DNA from 4 places in the Streptomyces sp. NPDC127108 genome. Region 1 is predicted to be linked to each of the others. Evidence: riboswitches for the same ligand, from Rfam matches in the RefSeq annotation. Region 1 holds a riboswitch; each other region holds the start of a gene.
What was found. Region 1 has a riboswitch for cobalamin ahead of cobN (cobaltochelatase subunit CobN). Riboswitches for the same ligand answer to the same signal wherever they lie in the genome.
Positions count from the first base shown of each region.

Region 2: it holds a riboswitch for cobalamin, as region 1 does, so the genes downstream of both, ACFVHO_RS24480 (CoA-acylating methylmalonate-semialdehyde dehydrogenase) here and cobN (cobaltochelatase subunit CobN) in region 1, are expected to answer to the same signal.
Region 3: it holds a riboswitch for cobalamin, as region 1 does, so the genes downstream of both, ACFVHO_RS36995 (prenyltransferase/squalene oxidase repeat-containing protein) here and cobN (cobaltochelatase subunit CobN) in region 1, are expected to answer to the same signal.
Region 4: it holds a riboswitch for cobalamin, as region 1 does, so the genes downstream of both, ACFVHO_RS35160 (cobalamin biosynthesis protein) here and cobN (cobaltochelatase subunit CobN) in region 1, are expected to answer to the same signal.

Region 1 is NZ_JBHXTE010000015.1:37,390-42,422, forward strand. Features, by position in the region: gene cobN (cobaltochelatase subunit CobN) at 1-2,374, opposite strand, end outside; cobalamin riboswitch at 2,442-2,583, opposite strand; gene ACFVHO_RS14700 (precorrin-3B synthase) at 2,647-3,957, shown strand; gene ACFVHO_RS14705 (precorrin-8X methylmutase) at 4,021-4,647, shown strand; gene ACFVHO_RS14710 (precorrin-2 C(20)-methyltransferase) at 4,644-5,033, shown strand, end outside.
Region 2 is NZ_JBHXTE010000029.1:45,003-50,035, forward strand. Features, by position in the region: gene ACFVHO_RS24470 (enoyl-CoA hydratase/isomerase family protein) at 1-534, opposite strand, end outside; gene ACFVHO_RS24475 (acyl-CoA dehydrogenase family protein) at 531-1,679, opposite strand; gene ACFVHO_RS24480 (CoA-acylating methylmalonate-semialdehyde dehydrogenase) at 1,685-3,184, opposite strand; cobalamin riboswitch at 3,396-3,575, opposite strand; gene ACFVHO_RS24485 (protein kinase) at 3,747-5,033, shown strand, end outside.
Region 3 is NZ_JBHXTE010000064.1:41,903-46,935, reverse strand. Features, by position in the region: gene ACFVHO_RS37005 (energy-coupling factor transporter transmembrane component T) at 1-1,098, opposite strand, end outside; gene ACFVHO_RS37000 (SCO2322 family protein) at 1,091-1,792, opposite strand; gene ACFVHO_RS36995 (prenyltransferase/squalene oxidase repeat-containing protein) at 1,789-3,021, opposite strand; cobalamin riboswitch at 3,137-3,275, opposite strand; gene ACFVHO_RS36990 (SDR family oxidoreductase) at 3,500-4,267, shown strand; gene ACFVHO_RS36985 (MBL fold metallo-hydrolase) at 4,281-5,033, opposite strand, start outside.
Region 4 is NZ_JBHXTE010000057.1:2,386-7,418, reverse strand. Features, by position in the region: gene ACFVHO_RS35170 (hypothetical protein) at 1-208, shown strand, start outside; gene ACFVHO_RS35165 (DUF397 domain-containing protein) at 466-783, opposite strand; cobalamin riboswitch at 903-1,042, shown strand; gene ACFVHO_RS35160 (cobalamin biosynthesis protein) at 1,165-2,157, shown strand; gene ACFVHO_RS35155 (cobyric acid synthase) at 2,154-3,662, shown strand; gene cobN (cobaltochelatase subunit CobN) at 3,659-5,033, shown strand, end outside.

The DNA.
Region 1 (5,033 bases):
CCGAAGGCCCCGCGGGGACGAAGCCGCCCTCCAACGCGTGGACGGCGTGGTCCAGTTCGTCGGTGGTGGCGGCCAGGCGGGGCACGACCTCGCGGGCGGCGAAGTCGAGGATGTCGGCCACGGCCCGCGGGTGCCCGTGGGCCACCTTCGCCACGGCATCCAGGTCCCAGTCGGCGTCCTCCATCGCCTGGACCAGCGCGCGGGCCTGCTCCTCGACCGCGTCGGCGCTGGTGCGGGTGGCCGCCGACTCGTCCAGGCCCAGCGCCTCGCGCAGGCCGGGCAGGGAGGCCGTGCCGCCCCAGATCTGGCGGGCGCGCAGGATGGCGAGGACCAGGTTCACACGGTCGGCGCCGGACGGGGCGCCGCCGAGGACGTGCAGGCCGTCGCGGATCTGGGCGTCCTTGATCTCACAGAGCCAGCCGTCGAGATGCATGATGAACTCGTCGAAGCCCTCGTCCTCGGGACGGTCCTCGATCCCCAGGTCGTGGTCGAGCTTGGCCGCCTGGATCAGGGTCCAGATCTGGGCGCGGATCGCCGGGAGCTTCGCCGGGTCCATCGCGGCGATCTGGGCGTGCTCGTCGAGGAGTTGTTCGAGGCGCGCGATGTCGCCGTAGCTGTCGGCGCGGGCCATCGGCGGTACGAGATGGTCCACGAGGGTGGCGTGGACGCGGCGCTTGGCCTGTGTGCCCTCGCCCGGGTCGTTGACCAGGAACGGGTAGATCAGCGGCAGATCGCCGAGGGCCGCGTCGGGGCCACAGGCGGCGGAGAGCCCCGCGTTCTTGCCGGGCAGCCACTCCAGATTGCCGTGCTTGCCGAGGTGGATCATCGCGTCGGCGCCGAAGCCGTTGTCGTCGGCGGAGGCGGCGATCCAGCGGTACGCGGCCAAGTAGTGGTGCGAGGGCGGCAGATCGGGGTCGTGGTAGATCGCGATCGGGTTCTCGCCGAAGCCCCGCGGCGGCTGGATGAGGATGAGCAGGTTCCCGCGGCGCAGGGCGGCCAGGACGATGTCGCCCTCCGGGTTGCGGGAGCGATCGACGAACATCTCGCCGGGCGCGGCACCCCAGTGCTCCTCGACGGACGCGCGGAGCTCGGCGGGAAGCGTGGCGTACCAGCGGCGGTAGTCGGCCGCCGGGATCCGGACCGGGTTCCGGGCCAGCTGCTCCTCGGTGAGCCACTCCTGGTCGTGGCCGCCCGCCTCGATCAGGGCGCGGATCAGTTCGTCGCCGTCACCGGACACGAGGCCGGGCACCTCCTCGGTGCCGAAGTCGTAGCCCTCGCCCTGGAGTCGGCGCAGCAGCGCCACGGCGCTGGCGGGGGTGTCGAGGCCGACCGCGTTGCCGATCCGGGAGTGCTTCGTCGGATACGCGGACAGGACCAGCGCGATCCGCTTGTCGGCGGCCGGGATGTGGCGCAGCCGCGCGTGCCGTACGGCGACGCCCGCCACGCGCGCCGCGCGCTCGTCGTCGGCGACGTAGGCGGGAAGTCCGTCCTCGTCGATCTCCTTGAACGAGAACGGCACGGTGATCAGACGGCCGTCGAACTCGGGGACCGCGATCTGGCTGGCGGCGTCCAGCGGGGAGACGCCCTCGTCGTTGCCTTCCCAGTCGGTGCGCGAGCTGGTGAGGCAGAGGGCCTGGAGGATGGGTACGTCGAGGCCGCTGAGGGCTCCGGCGTCCCAGGACTCGTCGTCGCCGCCCGCCGAGGCCTCGGCGGGCCGCGTGCCGCCTGCCGCGAGGACCGTGGTCACGATGGCGTCGGCGGCGCCCAGCGCGTCGACGAGTTCGGGTTCGGGGGTGCGCAGCGAGGCGACGTACAGCGGCAGCGGGCGGGCGCCCGCGTCCTCGATCGCGCGGCACAGGGACTCGATGAACGCGGTGTTGCCGCTCATGTGGTGGGCGCGGTAGTAGAGCACCGCGACGGTCGGTCCCTCGACCTGACGGCCGGTACGCTCCAGCGGTCCCCAGGACGGTGCGGGAGCGGGCGGTTCGAAGCCGTGGCCGGTGAGCAGGACGGTGTCGGAGAGGAACCTGGCCAGTTGCTCCAGGTTGCCGGGGCCGCCGTGCGCCAGATAGGCGTGGGCCTCGGCGGCGATGCCGATGGGGACGGTCGACGCTGCCATCAGCTGGGCGTCGGGGGCCTGTTCGCCGGTGAGGACGACGACGGGGCGCCCGGTCGCGAGGACTTGGTCGAGGCCGTCCTGCCAGGCGCGCACACCGCCGAGGAGACGCACGACGACCAGGTCGGCGCCGTCGAGGAGTTGCGGAAGGTCCTGCAGCGGAAGCCGGGAGGGGTTCGCGTAGCGGTAGGCGACCGGCCCGCTTGCGGCACGGGCGCTGAGCAGGTCGGTGTCGGACGTCGACAGGAGCACGATCATGCGGCGTCGGGCCTTCCTCGGGGTGTCCACGCCCCGGGTGGTGTCGCAGTGGGTCTCCCCTGCTCGAACGAGGCCGAGGGTGCGGGGAAGGGAGTTCCTGACTCGCCCTGCCGGTACGACCGGGCTCACAGTGGCGGGACCGCGCCGGAATCACACCGGGCTTCCTCCCCTTGTCGCCGTCTTTGGCGACCACGGGCCGTACGGCCCGTCGGTAGGCATAGTAAGGGGCACCTGGCTGCCAGGGGCCTACGGACCTGTGGTGACGGGTCGCTATGCTCGCCGCCATGCTCCCATCGGCCATCCCGCCCCCAGTCCCGGGGGACGCGTCTGCCCGGGACCGCGGTGATGCCTGCCCCGGAACGCTGCGGCTGCACCGGGCGGACGACGGGGCACTGGCACGTGTCCGGGTACCCGGCGGTGTGCTCACCGTGGCGCAGGCGGACGCCCTCCAGGAGGCGGCCGGGCGGCTGGGGGACGGTGAGCTGCATCTCACTTCGCGCGGCAACGTCCAGCTCCGCGGCCTTGGTCCGGACTGCGGGGGCGAACTGGCCCGGCTCCTTGGCGATTCCGGGCTGTTGCCCTCGGCACGTCACGAGCGGGCCCGGAACATCGTGGCCTCCCCTCTGTCCGGGCTCGACGGCCGGGGGGAGAGGGACATCCGTGGCTGGCTGCTCGCCCTGGACCGACTGCTGTGCGACAGCGACGCGGCCGCCGGGCTGTCCGGCCGGTTCCTGTTCGCGCTCGACGACGGCCGCGGCGACGTGGACGCGCTCGGCGCCGACGTGACCCTGCTGGCACGCGGCGACGATCACGCGCTCCTGCGGATCGGTGCCGCAAAGGGCGCGGTTCTGATCCCTGGCGCGCAAGCGCCACAAGCCGCCCTGAGCGCCGCCGAGACCTTCCTGGAGGAGGCAGCCGACTCGGGCGCCTGGCGGGTGGCGGACCTGCCCGGCGACGCCGACTCCCTCCTCGGCACGGTCGTCGGACGCCTGCGGCAGGCCGGGCTCGACACCACCGTGACCGCGGGCCCGGCCCGCCCACAGGGCTCGGGCGCTCCCGCCCTCGGCGTGGTGTCCGGCCCGCCGGACGAGGCCGCGCTGTCCGTCGGGCTGCCCTTGGGACGCGTCAGCACGGCACAGTGGCAGACCCTGACGGCCACCGCTCGCCACCAGGGAAGCGGCGAGCTGCGGCTGACCCCGTGGCGCGGGGTCGTCGTCCCCGGAGTCGGGCAACGGCAGGCCGCGGACCTCCTGGACGCGCTGTGCGCCGTCGGCCTGATCGGCGGCCCCTACTCGCCCTGGACCGGCGTGGGAGCCTGTATCGGCCGGCCCGGCTGTGGGCGGTCGCTGGCCGATGTGCGGGCCGAGGCGACGGCCGCGTTGGGTGCCGTGGGGGCGCTGCCCGTGTACTGGTCCGGGTGCGAGCGCCGGTGCGGGCACCCCCGCGGTGAGTGGGTCGACGTGGTCGCCACTCCCGACGGGCACCGGATCTCCCTCACGCGGGACGGGGAACGCCACGGCCCGGTGGACGTCCCGGGTGGCTCCCGCGCACTGGCCGCCGCGGTGGCCACGGCCCGCCGCTGACACCGTATGAACGACATCGCGACACCTGACTGTTCCATGCCCTATCAAGAGAGCGAACGCACCGTGCACGAGTACGAGAAGGACGGACCGGCGATCTACCGCCAGTCCTTCGCCACGATCCGCGCGGAGGCGGACCTGGCGGACCTGCCCGCCGACGTGAGTCAGGTCGCGGTCCGGATGATCCACGCCTGCGGCATGGTCGACCTCGTACGCGACCTCGCTTTCACGCCGGACGTGGTGGCCCGTGCCCGCGAGGCACTGCGCGCGGGCGCACCCATCCTGTGCGACGTGGCCATGGTCGCCAGCGGCGTCACCCGCAAGCGGCTGCCCGCGGACAACGACGTGGTGTGCACGCTGTCCGACCCGACGGTGCCCGCCCTCGCGGCCGAGCTCGGCACCACCCGCAGCGCCGCCGCCCTCGAACTGTGGCGCGACCGGATGGAGGGTGCGGTCGTCGCCGTCGGCAACGCGCCCACCGCCCTGTTCCGCCTGCTCGAAATGATCGAGGAGGGCGCCCCGCGTCCCGCCGCCGTCATCGGCGTACCGGTCGGATTCGTCGGTGCCGCGGAGTCCAAGGACGCCCTGGCCGCGCACCCGTCCGGCCTGGAGCATCTGATCGTGCGGGGCCGCAGGGGCGGAAGCGCCATCGCGGCGGCCGCCCTCAACGCGATCGCCAGTGAGGAAGAGTGAGCGTGAGCGAGCACAAGACGGGTCGCCTGTACGGGGTCGGGCTCGGCCCCGGCGATCCGAGCCTGATGACCCTGCGCGCGGTGGAGATCATCGCCGAGGCCGACGTCGTCGCCTATCACAGCGCCCGGCACGGACGGTCCATCGCGCGGTCCATCGCGGCGAAGCACATCCGCGCCGACCACATCGAAGAGGCCCTGGTCTACCCCGTCACGACGGAGACCACGGACCACCCCGGCGGCTACCGGGGCGCCATGGAGGACTTCTACGCCGAGGCGGCCGCCCGCCTGGCCGCGCACCTCGACGCCGGCCGCACGGTCGCGGTACTGGCCGAGGGCGACCCGCTCTTCTACGGCTCGTACATGCACATGCACAAGCGCCTCGCCGAT
Region 2 (5,033 bases), on a different contig from region 1:
GCCGGTCAGGGCCAGGTGGGTGCCGAGTTCACCGGGGGCGAGGCCGAGCAGGTAGGTGCCGCCGACGTCGGGGACGAAGCCGATGCCCGTCTCGGGCATGGCGATGCGGGAGCGCTCGGTGACGACGCGGACGCCGCCGTGCGCGGAGACGCCGACGCCGCCGCCCATGACGATGCCGTCCATCACGGCGACGTACGGCTTGGGGTAGCGCGCGATGCGGGCGTTGAGGTGGTACTCGTCGCGCCAGAAGTCCGCGGAGGCGCTGCCGCCGGTGCGGGCGTCGTCGTAGATGGCGCGGATGTCGCCGCCCGCGCAGAGGCCGCGCTCCCCCGCGCCGGTGAGCACGACGGTCTCGACGGCCGGGTCGTGCTCCCAGGCGGCGAGGGCCTGGTCGATGCGGCGGACCATGGCGTGGGTGAGGGCGTTCAGGGCCTTGGGCCGGTTGAGGACGATGTACGCGGCGCGGCCCTCGGTGCGCAGCAGCACGGAGTCGTCGGCGGGCGCCGGGGCCGGGGCGGCGTCGGCGGGCGTCATCGCAGCGCCCCCGTCAGGCCGCGGGCGACGATCAGGCGCATGATCTCGTTGGTTCCTTCCAGGATGCGGTGGACGCGCAGGTCGCGCACGAGCTTCTCGATGCCGTACTCGGTCAGGTAGCCGTAGCCGCCGTGCAGTTGCAGGGCACGGTCGGCGACCGAGTGGCCGGTGTCGGTGGCGAACTGCTTGGCCATGGCGCACAGTTGGGGCGCCTGCGGGTCGCCCGCGTCGAGGGCCTGGGCGGCCTGGCGGACCAGGGCGCGGGCCGCGGTCAGCTCGGTCGCCATGTCGGCGAGCTTGAACTGGAGCGCCTGGGCGTCCAGGAGCCGGGCTCCGAACGCCTCGCGGTCGGCGAGGTAGCCGAGGCTGCGGTCGAGGGCGCTGCGGGCGCCGCCGAGCGAGCAGGCGGCGATGCCGAGGCGGCCGCCGTTGAGGCCGTTCATGGCGATGCGGAAGCCGTTGCCCTCGCCGCCGAGCAGCCGGTCGGCGGACAGCCGCACCCCGTCGAGGATCACCTGCCGGGTGGGCTGGGCGTTCCAGCCCATCTTCTGTTCGTTCGGGCCGAAGGACAGGCCTTCGTCGTCGCGCTCGACGACGAAGGCGGAGACGCCGCCGGGACCGCTGTCGCCCGTGCGGGCCATCACGATGTACACGTGCGAGGCACCGGCGCCGGAGATGAACTGCTTGACGCCGTTCAGGACGTAGGTGTCGCCGTCGCGTTCGGCGCGGGTGCTGAGCGCGGCGGCGTCGGAGCCCGCGCCGGGCTCGGTGAGGCAGTAGCTGCCGAGCCAGTCCATAGACGTCAACGACCCGAGCCAGCGGGCGCGTTGGGACTCGTCGCCGTACCGGTCGATCATCCAGGCGACCATGTTGTGGATGGAGAGGTAGCCCGCGATGGACGGGCAGCCGGAGGCGAGGGCCTCGAAGACGAGGACGCCGTCGGCGCGGGTGAGCCCGGAGCCGCCCGCGTCCTCGGCGACGTACATCCCGCCGAGCCCGAGGTCCGCGGCCTTGCGCAGCACCTCCACCGGGAAGTGCTTCTCCTGGTCCCAGGAGAGGGCGTGCGGGGCGAGGTGCTCCTGGGCGAAGTCGAGGGTGGTCTCGACGATGGCGAGCTGGTCCTCGGTGAGCAGTGAGCTGGTCACGGCGGTCACCCCATCGTCGGGATGGTGAAGCTCGCGCCCTCCTTGGCCCCGGAGGGCCAGCGCGAGGTGACGGTCTTGGTGCGGGTGTAGAAGCGGATGGAGTCCGGTCCGTGCTGGTTGAGGTCGCCGAAGCCGGAGCGCTTCCAGCCGCCGAAGGTGTGGTACGCGACGGGTACCGGGATGGGGACGTTGACGCCGACCATGCCGGTGTCGACGCGGCGGGTGAAGTCGCGGGCGGTGTCGCCGTCGCGGGTGAAGAGCGCGACGCCGTTGCCGTAGGGGTGCTCGGTGGGCAGCCGCAGCGCTTCCTCGTAGTCGGCGGCGCGGACGACGGACAGGACCGGGCCGAAGATCTCCTCCTGGTAGATCCGCATGTCCGGGGTGACGCGGTCGAAGAGCGAGGCGCCCGCGAAGAAGCCGCCCTCGTGCCCGGGCAGCTTGAAGTCCCGGCCGTCGACGACGAGTTCGGCGCCCTCCTCGACGCCGAGGTCGACGTAGGAGCGGACGCGGTCGAGGGCGTCGCGGCTCACCAGGGGGCCGAAGTCGGCCTCGGGGTCGTCGGAGCGGCCGATCCGCAGCGCGCCGATGCGGTCCTTGAGGCGGGCCACCAGGGCGTCGGCGGTGGCCTCGCCGACCGGCACGGCCACGGAGATCGCCATGCAGCGCTCGCCCGCCGAGCCGTAACCGGCGCCGATCAGCGCGTCCACGGCCTGGTCGAGGTCCGCGTCCGGCATCACGATCATGTGGTTCTTGGCGCCGCCGAAGCACTGGGCGCGCTTGCCGTGGGCGGCGGCGGTGGCGTAGATGTGCGCGGCGATCGGCGTGGAGCCGACGAAGCCGAGCGCCTCGACGCGCGGGTCCTCCAGGAGGGTGTCGACGGATTCCTTGCCGCCGTTGACGACGTTCAGGACGCCCGGCGGCAGGCCCGCCTCGAGGAAGAGCTCGGCGAGGCGCAACGGCACGGACGGGTCGCGCTCGGACGGCTTGAGGATGAAGGAGTTGCCGCAGGCGATGGCGGGCGCGGCCTTCCACAGGGGGATCATCGCGGGGAAGTTGAACGGCGTGATGCCCGCGACGACGCCGATGGGGCGGCGCAGCGAGTGCACGTCGATGCCGGTCCCGGCGTTGTCGGTGAACTCGCCCTTGAGCAGGTGCGGGATGCCCGCGGCGAACTCCACGACCTCGAGGCCGCGCTGGAGGTCGCCGTGCGCGTCGGCGACGGTCTTGCCGTGCTCGGCCGACAACATCCGGGCCAGCGACTCGCGTTCGCCCTCGACGATCCGCAGGAACCGCAGCAGGACGCGGGCGCGGCGCTGCGGGTTCCACTCGCCCCACTCGCGCTGCGCCTCGGCCGCGTCGGTGATGGCCGCCTCGGTCTCCGCGCGGTTCGCGAGCGGGACGCGGGCCTGTATCTCGCCGGTGTTCGGGTCGTACACGTCGGCCAGCGCGCCCGATGTTCCCGGGATGTGCTTGCCGCCGATGAAGTGGGTCAGTTCACGGACCATGGGGGCCTGCTCTTTCGTCAGGTGGGATCCGGGGACGGGCGCGTCCGACCGGCCGTCGGCGGCGTGCGCGGGCATGCCGGATCGACGGACGGAAGAAGGGGACGCGAACGGCCGGGGGCCGTCAGACAGCGGGGGTTGTCGCTCGCATCGCCGGATCACCAGGGTCGTGGGTGCACACCGGGGCCATGCGTGTCTGCTCCATCCTCGTGGACAACACGGAACACCCCACGGCCGGTATCCTGACTCCCGGATCAGCGCCCGTTCTCCCGCCTTCCCAACGGACTTCTCCGTCAGTGGCGTTGTCTCACGCGAGAACGCACTCCCCGGTCACAGTGGCGGGACCGTGCCGGATTCACACCGGCTTCCCTGCACCGCGGGCTTGTCCACGAACATATACTTGGACGTCCTAGTAAGTCCACACCCGACTGCGCGACCGGCAGGGTTCCGTCATCATCTGACGGTCCGCCACCTCCGCGCGCGACCCGCCGACGCGCCCCCTTGTTTCGTGTACATGACACGCGCAGACTCGTTCCTGCCACGGGACTCGGATGCGGGGGACACAGTGGAACGACTGGGAACGACGGACCCGGAGGAAGTCGGGCAGTACCGGACCATCGCGGAGCTGGGCCGGGGCGGTATGGGACGCGTACTGCTCGGCAGCGCGCCGGACGGCACCCTCGTGGCGCTGAAGCAGGTGCACCAGGAACTCGTCGAGGACGACGGTTTCCGGGCCCGGTTCCGCCGCGAGGTGGACGCCTCCCGCAAGGTGTCCGGGGCGTACACCTCGGCGGTGATCGACGCCGACGCCGACGCGCCGGAACCGTGGCTGACGTCGGAGTTCGTGCCGGGCCCCTCCCTCCAGGAAGCGGTGACGGCCGTCGGCACCCTGCCGGAGGAGGCAGTGCTGCGCATGGCCGTGGGGCTGGCCTCCGCCCTGCGCGACATCCACCGGGCGGGCCTGGTGCACCGGGACCTCAAACCGTCCAACGTGCTCCTCGCCGACGACGGCCCGCGGGTCATCGACTTCGGCGTCGCGCGGGCGACCGACGGCGAGGGCACCACGGAACTCACCCGTTCGGGCTGGCTGGTCGGCTCCCCCGGCTTCATGTCCCCGGAGCAGGCCGAGGGGCTGCCGCCCGGCCCGGCCGGCGATGTGTTCTCCCTGGGCACGGTGCTGGTCATGGCCTGCACGGGCACCTGCCCGTTCGTCGGCCCCTCCGTCCCGCAGACCCTGTACAACGTGGTGCACACGGAGCCCGACCTCAGCGGGCTCCCGGCCAGGATCCGCCCCGTCGTCGCCCGCTGCCTGGCCAAGGACCCGAACGACCGGCCGACCCCGGCCCAGCTCCTCGACGGCCTCGGGCAGCTCACCCCGGCGGCGCGCCCCTGGCCCCTGGAAGTGCACGAGCTGATCGCCGCGCAACAGGCCGAGATCGCCCGGCTCCGGGAGGAGCTGGCCCGCAGGGAAGCCGAACAGGAGGCCGCGGCCCCCGCGACGGAGTCCCCGGCCGGTCCGGGGCACCCCGCCCCGCCGTCCGATTCCGCCCCGTCCCCCCGGAAGTGGCCGCTCGCCGTGGGAGCGCTCGTCGCGGCGACCGTGGGGGCCGTCCTCGTCACCCTCCTCTTCGACCCCGGGGGCGACAGCGACACGGACACCACTTCCCGGCCGCCGCGAGCCACCCCCACGGTCCAGGAGTCGGCCACCGTCCCGGCCTCGGAGCGGCCTCGGCAATCGGCCGGGGCATCGGCCACGCCGCCCGCCCCCGAACCCTCGGAGGCCGCCGAGCCCTCGCCCCGGGTGCCGACGACGGCCGAGGCCCGGCCCAGCACGCGCCCCGCGGCGATCGTC
Region 3 (5,033 bases), on a different contig from region 1:
CGCCGGGAGCAGGCCGATCAGGACGGCCGCCGCGGGCAGCAGCGGCAGGGTGGGGGCGACCAGCGGGACCACCCCGGGGTGCAGGGCGGCGGCCGCGGCGGACGAGTTCGCGGCGATCATCAGGGCGGCGACCGCGGCACCGGAACCGGCGACCAGCCAGGCCCGCACCCCCCACCGGTCCGGCCGGTAGCGCGTGCGCACCGAGCGCCGCCCGCCGAGCCAGAGCCCGCCGAGCGCGGCAGCGAGCCCGACGGCGAGTACCGGCAGGCCGTACGTCGTGCCGTCCGCGGTGAGCAGCCCGTACGTACCCGCGCAGACCCCCATGAGGCCGCCGAGCGTCAGGACCGCCGTGATCCTGCGCACCCGCGCGGGCACGGCGGCGGTGCGGCCGAAGCCCCGCGCGTCCATCGCCGCGGCGAGGGCGACGGAGCGCTCGAGGGCGCCCTCCAGGACGGGCAGGCCGACCTGGAGCAGTCCCCGTACGCCCTTGTCCGGGCGGCCCCGCAGGCGGCGCGCGGCACGCAGGCGCTGGACGTCGCCGATCAGGTTCGGCGCGAACGTCATCGCGACGACGACGGCCACCCCGACCTCGTAGAGGGCCCCCGGAAGGGACTTGAGGAGGCGGGCCGGGCTGGCGAGGGCGTTGGCGGCGCCCACGCAGATCAGCAGGCCCGCCAGGCGCACCCCGTCGTACAGCGCGAAGACGATGCCCTCCGCGGTGACCCGGCCGCCGATGCGCACGCCCTGCGCCCAGTCCGGCAGCGGCACCTCGGGCAGCGTCACGATGAGGTGCGTGCCGGGGATCGGCGAGCCGAGGACGATCGCGAAGACCAGCCGGATGCCGATGACGACGAGGGCGATCTTCACGAACGCGCCGTAGGAGCGGGCCCACGGCGCGGACGTGCGCCGGGCCGCGACGACGTACCCGGCGACACCGATGAGCAGCCCGATCAGGAGCGGATTGGTGGTACGCGAAGCGGCCGTGGCGAGGCCGAGCGCCCACAGCCACCAGGCGCCCGGGTGCAGCGCGTTGGAGCGGTGTGCCCGGGGCGCGAGGCGCCGCCGCGGGACGGGCCGGTCGGGGGCCGTGTCAGCCACGGCGGCGGCGGGCCTGCCAGACGGCGGCGGCACCGAGCGCGGCGATCGCCGCGACCCCGGCGAGCAGGCCGACGGAGGGACCGCCGTCGTCCCCGCCGCCCCCGTCGCCCTGGGCCGACTCGCCCTTGTCGCCCTTGCCCCCGGACTCCTTGCCGGAGACCTGTTCGCCGCAGCCCTGCTTCGGGTAGTCGGCGATGGCGCACAGCAGCGCGGAGCTGTTGTAGCGCAGCGGCTCGGCGACGGCGGCGAGCGCGTCGGCGGTGGTCCCGTCGGAGTCGACCCGCGCGCACGCCGTACGCCTCTTCGGCGGCCGCTCGCCGCCCGGGGCGTCGTCCGGCGTGCCGAAGTCGATGACGAGGGCGAGGCGCTTCTGGCCGTCCTTCGCGGGCGTGTCCGCGCAGATCGTGTCGAAGTCGGCGGCGCCGCGCGGCTTCTCGGCGCTGCCGGAGTTGGCGGACACGGCGAACCGGAAGCCCTCGACGTCGCCGTCGTCGGGCCGGGCGATGGAGGGCCCCTGTGTCGCGTACACCCACGCGCCGTCGCTGCTGCCCTCGCCGCGCTGCCAGAAAGACCAGTAGCGGTAGTCGGCGGCGTGGGCGGGGCCCCCGGCGAGGAGCGCGGCGGGCAGGACGAGCAGCGCGGTGAGCAGGGCGGCCACCGTGAGGCGGCCGCGCCCCGGGTGGCGCCGGCTCACAGCTGGTTCTTCTTCTTGCGGCCGCTGAGCAGGAAGCCGATGCCCGCGCCCGCGACCAGGCCGACGCCGACGATCCACCAGACGCTGACGCCCGAGCCGTCGTCGTCCTTCTCGTCCTTCTCCTTGGCGCCCACGGTGACCTCGCTGACCGCCTTCGGCGTCGGGCCCTGCGCGTTGAGCTGCTTGACGAGGTCGGCGCCGCCGAAGTCGCGCACGTCCATGTCCGCGGCGAGGGCGGCGAAGACCAGCTGGGCGTAGGCGGCGGGGCCGCTGTCCTTGGCCCAGGCGGCGGAGTTCTCCGACAGCCACTCGCCGGACTTCTCGGCCTGCTCCCGCTGGCCCGCCGCGGCGAGCGCGACCACCGCGTCGGCGGTGTTGCCGACGTCCGGCTGGTCCTTCGCGCCGGGCATGGCGGAGGTGAGGTGGCCGGTCTTGGCGAGGGTGTTCAGGAGGTAGCCGGTGCCGTTGTCGGCGGCCTGCTCGGCCGTGCCGGGCTTCGCGCACTTCGGCGCGGAGTCGGCCTCCTTGCCCTTCGCGGGCACCAGGCCCTGGCCGAGGGCGCCGAGCACACCGGCCGCGGTCGCGTCGGCGTTCGGGGCGAGCTTGCCGGACTTGGCGTCGGCGAGGCCGAACGCGCCGCCGTCCTTGCCGCAGTCCATGGCGAGCTTCGTCAGCGCGTCGAGCGGCGACTTGCCCTTCTGGGACTTCACGGAGGCGGGCTTCTCACCGACGGCGGCGAAGGCGCCGACGACGATGCCGGTGGAGTTGGCGTCGCTGGGCAGGCCCGGGTTGTAGCCCCAGCCGCCGTCCTGGTTCTGCACGGACTTCAGCCAGTCCAGGCTCTTCTTCACCGTGTTCGACTCGTTGCCGACGGCGTGCAGCGCCTGGATCGCGGCGGCGGTGGAGTTCGAGTCGACCTGCGTCTTGGAGGTGCAGGGCTCGCTCGTGTCCGCGCGGTACGCCGCGTAGCCGCCGCTCGCGCACTGCTGGCCGGTGAGCCAGTCCACGGCCTTCGCGGCCGGGGTGACGCCCACCGTCTTCTGCGCGAGCAGGGCGTACGACTGCCGGAACACGCCGTCGAACTGCGGGTCCTTCTTGCCGTACAGGCCGGACGGCAGCGGCCCCTTGGGGGACGGCGAGGCGTCGTCGGCGAAGGCGGCCGGGGCGGCGGCGGTGCCGAGGGCGACGACGGCCACGGCCAGGGCAGCTGCGCTGCGGCGAACGTTCATGATGCGGCGGGTGCCTCTCCCTGCGGGGGGCCGGGCGGCACGGCACGGAGGGGCACCGGGCGGCTCCGGCTCCGTATACCTCGACGGTGCCGGCCATCGGCACGATCCGATGACGCGAGCCGGTCATGCGGCGGGCGAGGCATTCCGGCTTGCCACGACGGAATCCTCGTGGCATCACGGCTGCGGGTCAGCGCCGGACTTCCACCGGCTTCCCCTCGTACGCGCATGAGACGACCCGCCCACTCTACCGGCCCGTAGCCCGCCGCCCGGGGCCCGGCACGGCCGCCCGCCGTCCCCGCTCCGGCGCGCGCCCCGGCCAGGGGCGTGCCCCCGGGCGCGGTCTGGCAGGGGCAGCCGGGGCGGCGTTACGTTGGCCTGGGCCTCGGGTTGAGGGAGTTGAGGGGGAGCACGCATGGCGGGCACTGCGACAGCGCGAACCTCTGGTCCCTGCGGGCGTGACGGTGCCCGTGTCTGCCTTGTGACCGGCGCCGCGTCCGGCATCGGCCGGGCCGTCGCGCGCCGCCTCACAGGACGGGGCCACCGGGTCCTCGGCGCCGACATCAAGGACACCGACGGCGTCGACATCCAGGTCGACCTGGCGACCGCCGACGGGCGGGCGCTGCTCGCCGACGGCGCCGCCGAGCTGGGCGGCGGGCGGCTTGACGCGGTCGTGGCGTGCGCGGGGGTCGCCGCGTTCGACCCCGTCACCGTGCGGGTCAACGGCTTCGGCGCCATCGCCACGCTCGCGGGCCTGCGGCCGCTGCTCGCCGCGGGCCGCGACCCGCGTGCGCTCGCCGTGTCGTCGGTCGCCGCCGTCCACGAGACCGACCCGGCGATCGTCGCCGCCGTCCTCGCGGACGAGGAGGAGGCCGCCGTGTCCGCCGCGCGGGCCGCCGTCGACCGCGGCGAGGGCCGGCTCGTGTACGCCTCCGCGAAGCGCGCCCTTGTCCGCTGGGTGCGCCGGGCCGCGGTCACCGACGCCTGGGCGGGCGCCGGGATCCCCCTCAACGTCATCGCCCCCGGCATCATCCGCACCCCGCTCAGCCGCGCCATGCTGGAGGACCCCGAACTCCGCGCCGCCGCCGACGCGGGCGTCCCGATGCCCCTGCACGGCTACGCCGACCCCGAACAGGTCGCCCCGCTCGTCGACCACCTGATCGCGCCGGAGAACACCCACGTCACCGGCCAGGTGGTGTTCATCGACGGGGGCGCGGACGCGGTGCTGCGGGGGGACGAGGGCTGGTGACGGCCGCGTGCCGCTACGCCCCGCACGCCACGTACGTCACCGGATCGCTCCCCGGCACGGCCTCCGCACGCCCCAGCTTCACCAGGCGCCGCAGATGCGCCTCGGCCTCCGACACCGCGATGTTCCGTGAGCCGTAGGGGATGTCGGCCCAGGGCCGGTTCCACTCCATGTGCTCGGCGAGCTGCCAGGGGGTGCGGGGCTCGGTGAGCAGGGTGCGCAGGTGGCTGAGGCGGTCCTCGTGGTGCCGGATCAACTCCTGTACGCGCGGCCGGGCTTCGGCGAAGGCGTGCTGGTGGGCGGGCAGCACCTCGGCGACGCCGAGCCGCTCGACCCGCTCCAGGGAGTCCAGGTAGTCGCCGAGAGGATCGGTGACCGTGGAGTCGTCGGGGTCCTCGTAGAGGCCGATGTGCGGGGTGATGCCGGGCAGCAGGTGGTCGCCGGAGAAGAGGCGGCCGTGTCCGTGCAGTCCGGCCGGATGGGCCTCCTCCAGGTGCAGACAGACGTGGCCGGGGGTGTGCCCCGGGGTCCAGATCGCCCGCAGCGCGCGCCCCGCGAGGGGGACGAGCTCGCCGGGGGTGATGGACCGGTCGGGCAGGGCGGGGGCGAGGCCGGGGAGCCTCGGGGTGCGGCCCGCGTCCCGGGCGGCGAGCAGCGGGGCCACGTGCTCGGCGGGGGCGCCGGCGGCGGTGAGCTTGTCCGCCATGTACCCGTACCAGCGGGCGGGCGCGTGCTCGCGGGTGCGCCGGACGACGTCCGCGTCGGCGTC
Region 4 (5,033 bases), on a different contig from region 1:
GGGCGTCGTCGCGCACCACGACATCAACCCCTGGCACTTCGTCGTCGCCCTGACGGGCGGCTGCGGGCTGCTGACTGCCGCGGTGGGCTGGCTCGTACGGAGTCTGCGCCGCGGCCGCCGTCCGGAATCGGCCGCTACGACCGGCGCCGGCCCTCCGGCTGACGGAGCGTCCGCAGGCGGTCCCGCTCCGCGTGCCGGCGCGGGATGAGCGGCGTGAGTCCCCACACGGCCCCGGCCCCCGCCGCCACGACCGCGGCCGTGGCCAGCCAGACCACGAGCCGGAGCTGGAGCCCCTCCACAAGAAGGGAGGCGAGAGCGCCCGTGACGACCGCGACGACACCGCTGAGCGCGCAGTACAGCACGAAGACGAGGCGCCGGGCGGGCCCTGCGGTATGCCTGCTCAGCGGCAGCTGCCTGCTCTCAACCCCCATGGTCTCCAGCCTTTCGTGCGCACGCTGGGACAGCTCACTTCCCCCCGACTCTCCCCGAGGCCACCCCCCTGACAAACGCGCGCCACGCCGTCGGCGTCACGTTCATGTGCCCTTCATCGCGGTGATTCGAGTCACGGACCCACACCTCGTCGTTCGGGTGGGCGACTTCCACACATTCGCCGCCCGCCTGAGAGCTGTAACTGCTCGTGAACCACTGCACTGCCGGTAAGTACTCGTCGGCCACACCGCCCCCTTGCCCGCTGCCGTCACGAGAGTCGGACGGTGCCGGGGCCCGGCGGCAGTCGACCGCGCCCTGCCGGGTTCGCGTTCCGCGTCGCTCTCCTGCTGTCATGTTCAAGCTTACGGAGAGTGGTTGCGCCCGCCTAGCCGTAAACCGGCCCTGGGCGCAGGTCCATGTGGACCTCCGCACACACTCCCGTCGCAGGTCAACAGCGAGTTGACGGGCGTCGCGGGCCATGGTGGACTGCCGGAGCCATTTACGGCGGCAGGAGAGGAAGCCGGTGCGAATCCGGCGCGGTCCCGCCACTGTCACCGGGTGATCCGACGATCCCCGGGAGCCAGGAACTCTCGCCGCCGGTCTCGTCGAACCAGGGCGCGGAAACCCTGAGTGAGGACATATCGCCATGCGCGGCCGCCCGTTGCCGTCCCCTGCTCCGCCCGGGGCCCCGTCGCGGCCGAGAGCCCTCCGCCGCGTGTCGGCGGGCTGACCCCCATGTGTGCCGATCGCGACTTCGCGTACGGCGCCGCCGCCGGACTCCTCGGTGACCTGCTGCTCGGCGATCCTCGCCGGGGGCATCCGGTCGCCGCGTTCGGGCGTGCGGCGGGGGCCGTCGAGCGGGTGCTGTGGCGTGACCACCGCGGGTGGGGCGCGCTGCACACCCTGGTGTGCGCCGGAGGCGCCGTCGGCGCCGGTGTGCTCGCCTCCTTCGCCGTACGCCGCTCGCGTGCCGCTTCCGTCGGGCTGACCGCCGCCGCGACCTGGGCCGTCGTCGGCGGGACCTCGCTGGGGCGGGAGGCCCGCGCCATCGGGGGCGCGCTCGCCGCGGGGGACGTGGACGTCGCCCGGGAGCGGTTGCCTCATCTGTGCGGGCGTGATCCCGAGGCGCTGGACGCCGACGGGATCGCCCGTGCCGTCGTGGAGTCCGTCGCCGAGAACACGTCCGACGCCGTCGTGGGGGCGTTGGTGTGGGGGGCCGTGGGGGGTGTGCCGGGGCTGCTCGGGTTCCGGGCCGTCAACACGCTCGACGCGATGGTCGGGCACAGGTCCCCGCGCCATCTCCGGTACGGGTGGGCTTCCGCGCGGCTCGACGATGTCGCCGGGTGGCCCGGGGCTCGGCTCACCGCCGCGCTCGCCGTCGTCGCCGGAGGGTCCCCCCGGGGGGCGGTGCGGGCCTGGCGTGCCGATGCGTCGAAGCATCCCAGCCCCAACGCGGGGGTCGTCGAGGCCTCGTTCGCGGGGGCGTTGGGGGTGCGGCTCGGGGGCACGCTGGCCTACGCGGGGCGCGTTGAGCATCGACCTGTCCTCAACGGTGGGGGGCGGGCAGTTGCCGTGGGGGACATCGAGCGGGCCGTGAAGTTGTCCCGGCGGGTGGGGTGGCTTGCCCTGGGTGTTGCGGTGGCTGTCGACCTTGCACGGGGTGCACGTACGACACAGCGCAAAGGGCAAAAGCAATGGCAGGCACAGCGGCTCGGGGGTGGGGCATGAGCGGTGGGCTGTTGGTTGCCGGGACCACTTCTGACGCTGGGAAGAGTGTCGTCACCGCTGGGATCTGTCGGTGGTTGGCGCGCAAGGGCGTGTCCGTCGCGCCGTTCAAGGCGCAGAACATGTCGCTGAACTCGTTCGTCACGCGTGAAGGAGCCGAGATCGGGCGGGCGCAGGCCATGCAGGCGCAGGCCGCGCGGGTGGAGCCCAGTGCGCTGATGAATCCCGTGCTGCTCAAGCCGGGGAGCGACCGGTCGAGTCAGGTCGTGCTCATGGGCAAGCCGGTGGGCGAGATGAGTGCCCGGGGCTATCACGGGGGTCGCCAAGAGGCGCTGCTCGACACCGTCGTGGGATGCCTGGAGCAGCTTCGGGGCACGTATGACGCCGTGATCTGCGAAGGGGCGGGGAGTCCCGCCGAGATCAACCTCCGGCGCACCGACATCGTGAACATGGGGATCGCCCGTGCTGCCCGCTTCCCCGTCGTGGTGGTCGGGGACATCGACCGCGGGGGTGTGTTCGCCTCGTTCTTCGGGACCGTCGCCCTGCTCGCTCCCGAGGACCAGGCGCTCGTCGCGGGCTTCCTCGTCAACAAGTTCCGCGGGGACGTGTCGCTGCTCGAACCCGGGCTCGACATGCTGCGCGACCTCACCGGGCGGAACACCTTCGGCGTGCTGCCGTTCCGGCACGGGCTCGGCATCGACGAGGAGGACGGGCTGCGCGTCTCGCTGCGCGGAGCGGTGCGGGAGTCCTTCGTGGCGGCGCCCGTCGGCGAGGACGTGCTGCGCGTCGCCGTGTGCGCGGTGCCGCTGATGTCCAACTTCACCGACGTGGACGCGCTCGCCGCCGAACCCGGCGTCGTGGTGCGGTTCGTGGACCGGGCCGAGGAACTCGTCGACGCGGACCTCGTCGTCGTACCGGGCACGCGCGGCACCGTGCGCGCCCTTCAGTGGCTGCGCGAGCGAGGGCTCGCGGAGGCGCTCGCGCGGCGGGCCGCCGAGGGGCGGCCCGTCCTCGGGATCTGCGGCGGCTTCCAGGCGCTCGGGGAGCGGATCGAGGACGACGTCGAGTCGCGGGCCGGGACCGTGGACGGGCTCGGACTGCTGCCCGTGCGCGTCACGTTCCGGCGTGAGAAGACCCTGGCACGGCCCGTCGGAGAGGCCCTCGGCGAGCACGTCGAGGGGTACGAGATCCATCACGGCGTCGCCAAAGTGCTGGGCGGGGAACCCTTCCTGGACGGGTGCAGGGTGGGGGCCGTGTGGGGCACCCACTGGCACGGATCGCTGGAGAGCGACGCGTTCCGGCGCCGCTTCCTCGGCGAGGTCGCGCGCGCCGCGGGCCGCCGGTTCGTGCCCGCGCCCGACACCTGCTTCGCCGCCCTGCGCGAGGAACAGCTCGACCTCCTCGGCGACCTCGTCGAACAACACGCGGACACCGACGCACTGCTGCGCCTGATCGAGACCGGCGCTCCGCCCGGCCTCCCCTTCGTCGCACCGGGGGCACCCTCATGACCGTCCTGCTGCTGTCCACCGCCGACACGGACCTGCTCGCGGCCCGCGCCTCCGCCGCGCCCTACCGCATCGCCAACCCGACCCGCGTCGACGTGCGCGAGGAACTGCCCGCGCTCCTGGACGGCGCGGACATCGCCGTCGTACGCCTCCTCGGTGGCAAGCGCGCCTGGGAGGACGGGCTCGCCGCGCTGAAGGCGGCCGGGATCCCGACCGTGCTGCTCGGCGGCGAGTCCGTGCCGGACGCCGAGCTGATGGCCGACTCGTCGGTGCCCGCCGGTGTCGTCGCGGAGGCGCTGCGCTATCTCGTCGAGGGCGGCCCCGCCAACTTCGTGGAGCTGGAGCGGTTCCTGTCGGACACGGTGCTCCTGACCGGCCGCGGTTTCGCCGAGCCGCGGAAGATGCCCGAGTACGGGGTGCACGGGGAGCGCGCGCACGTCGAGGGGCGCCCGACCGTGGGCGTGCTCTTCTACCGCGCGCACCAGCTGTCGGGGAACACCGCGTTCGTCGACACCCTCTGCGACGCCGTCGAGGCCAAGGGCGCCAACGCCCTCGCCGTGTACTGCGGTTCGCTGCGCGGCGCCGACCCCGGCCTGTACGAGATCCTCGGGCGCGCCGACGTCCTCATCGCCACCGTCCTCGCCGCCGGCGGCACCCACGCGTCCGGCGCCAGCGCGGGCGGCGACCAGGAGGCCTGGGACATCGGCGCCCTCGCCGACCTCGACATCCCGGTCCTGCAGGGCCTGTGCCTCACCTCGTCGCGCGCCGCCTGGCAGGACTCCGACGCCGCCCTCTCCCCCATGGACGCCGCCATGCAGGTGGCGATCCCCGAGTTCGACGGCCGCGTCATCACCGTGCCGTTCAGCTTCAAGGAGCAGGGCCCCGACGACGTCCCGGTCTACGTCGCCGACCCCGAGCGGGCCGCCCGCGTCGCCGGAATCGCCGTACGCCACGGGCAGTTGAGGCACAAGCCGAACGCGGACAAGAAGCTCGGCCTGGTCTTCACCGCCTACCCGACCAAGCACAGCCGCGTCGGCAACGCCGTCGGCCTCGACACCCCCGCGTCGGCCGTGCGCGTCCTCGACGCCCTGCGGGACGCGGGCTACGCCGTCGAAGGCCACCCCGACAACGGCGACGAGCTGATCCACACCCTCATCAACGCCGGTGGCCACGACGTCGAATGGCTCACCGAGGAGCAGCTGGCCGCCGCGCCCGCGCGCGTGCCGCTCGCCGACTACCAGGCGTGGTTCGACACCCTCGACCCCGAGCTGCGCGACGGCATGCTCCGAACTTGGGGCGAGCCGCCGGGCAGCCTGTATGTCGACGGCGGCGACATCGTGCTCGCCTCGCTCCGGTTCGGGAACGTCGTCGTGA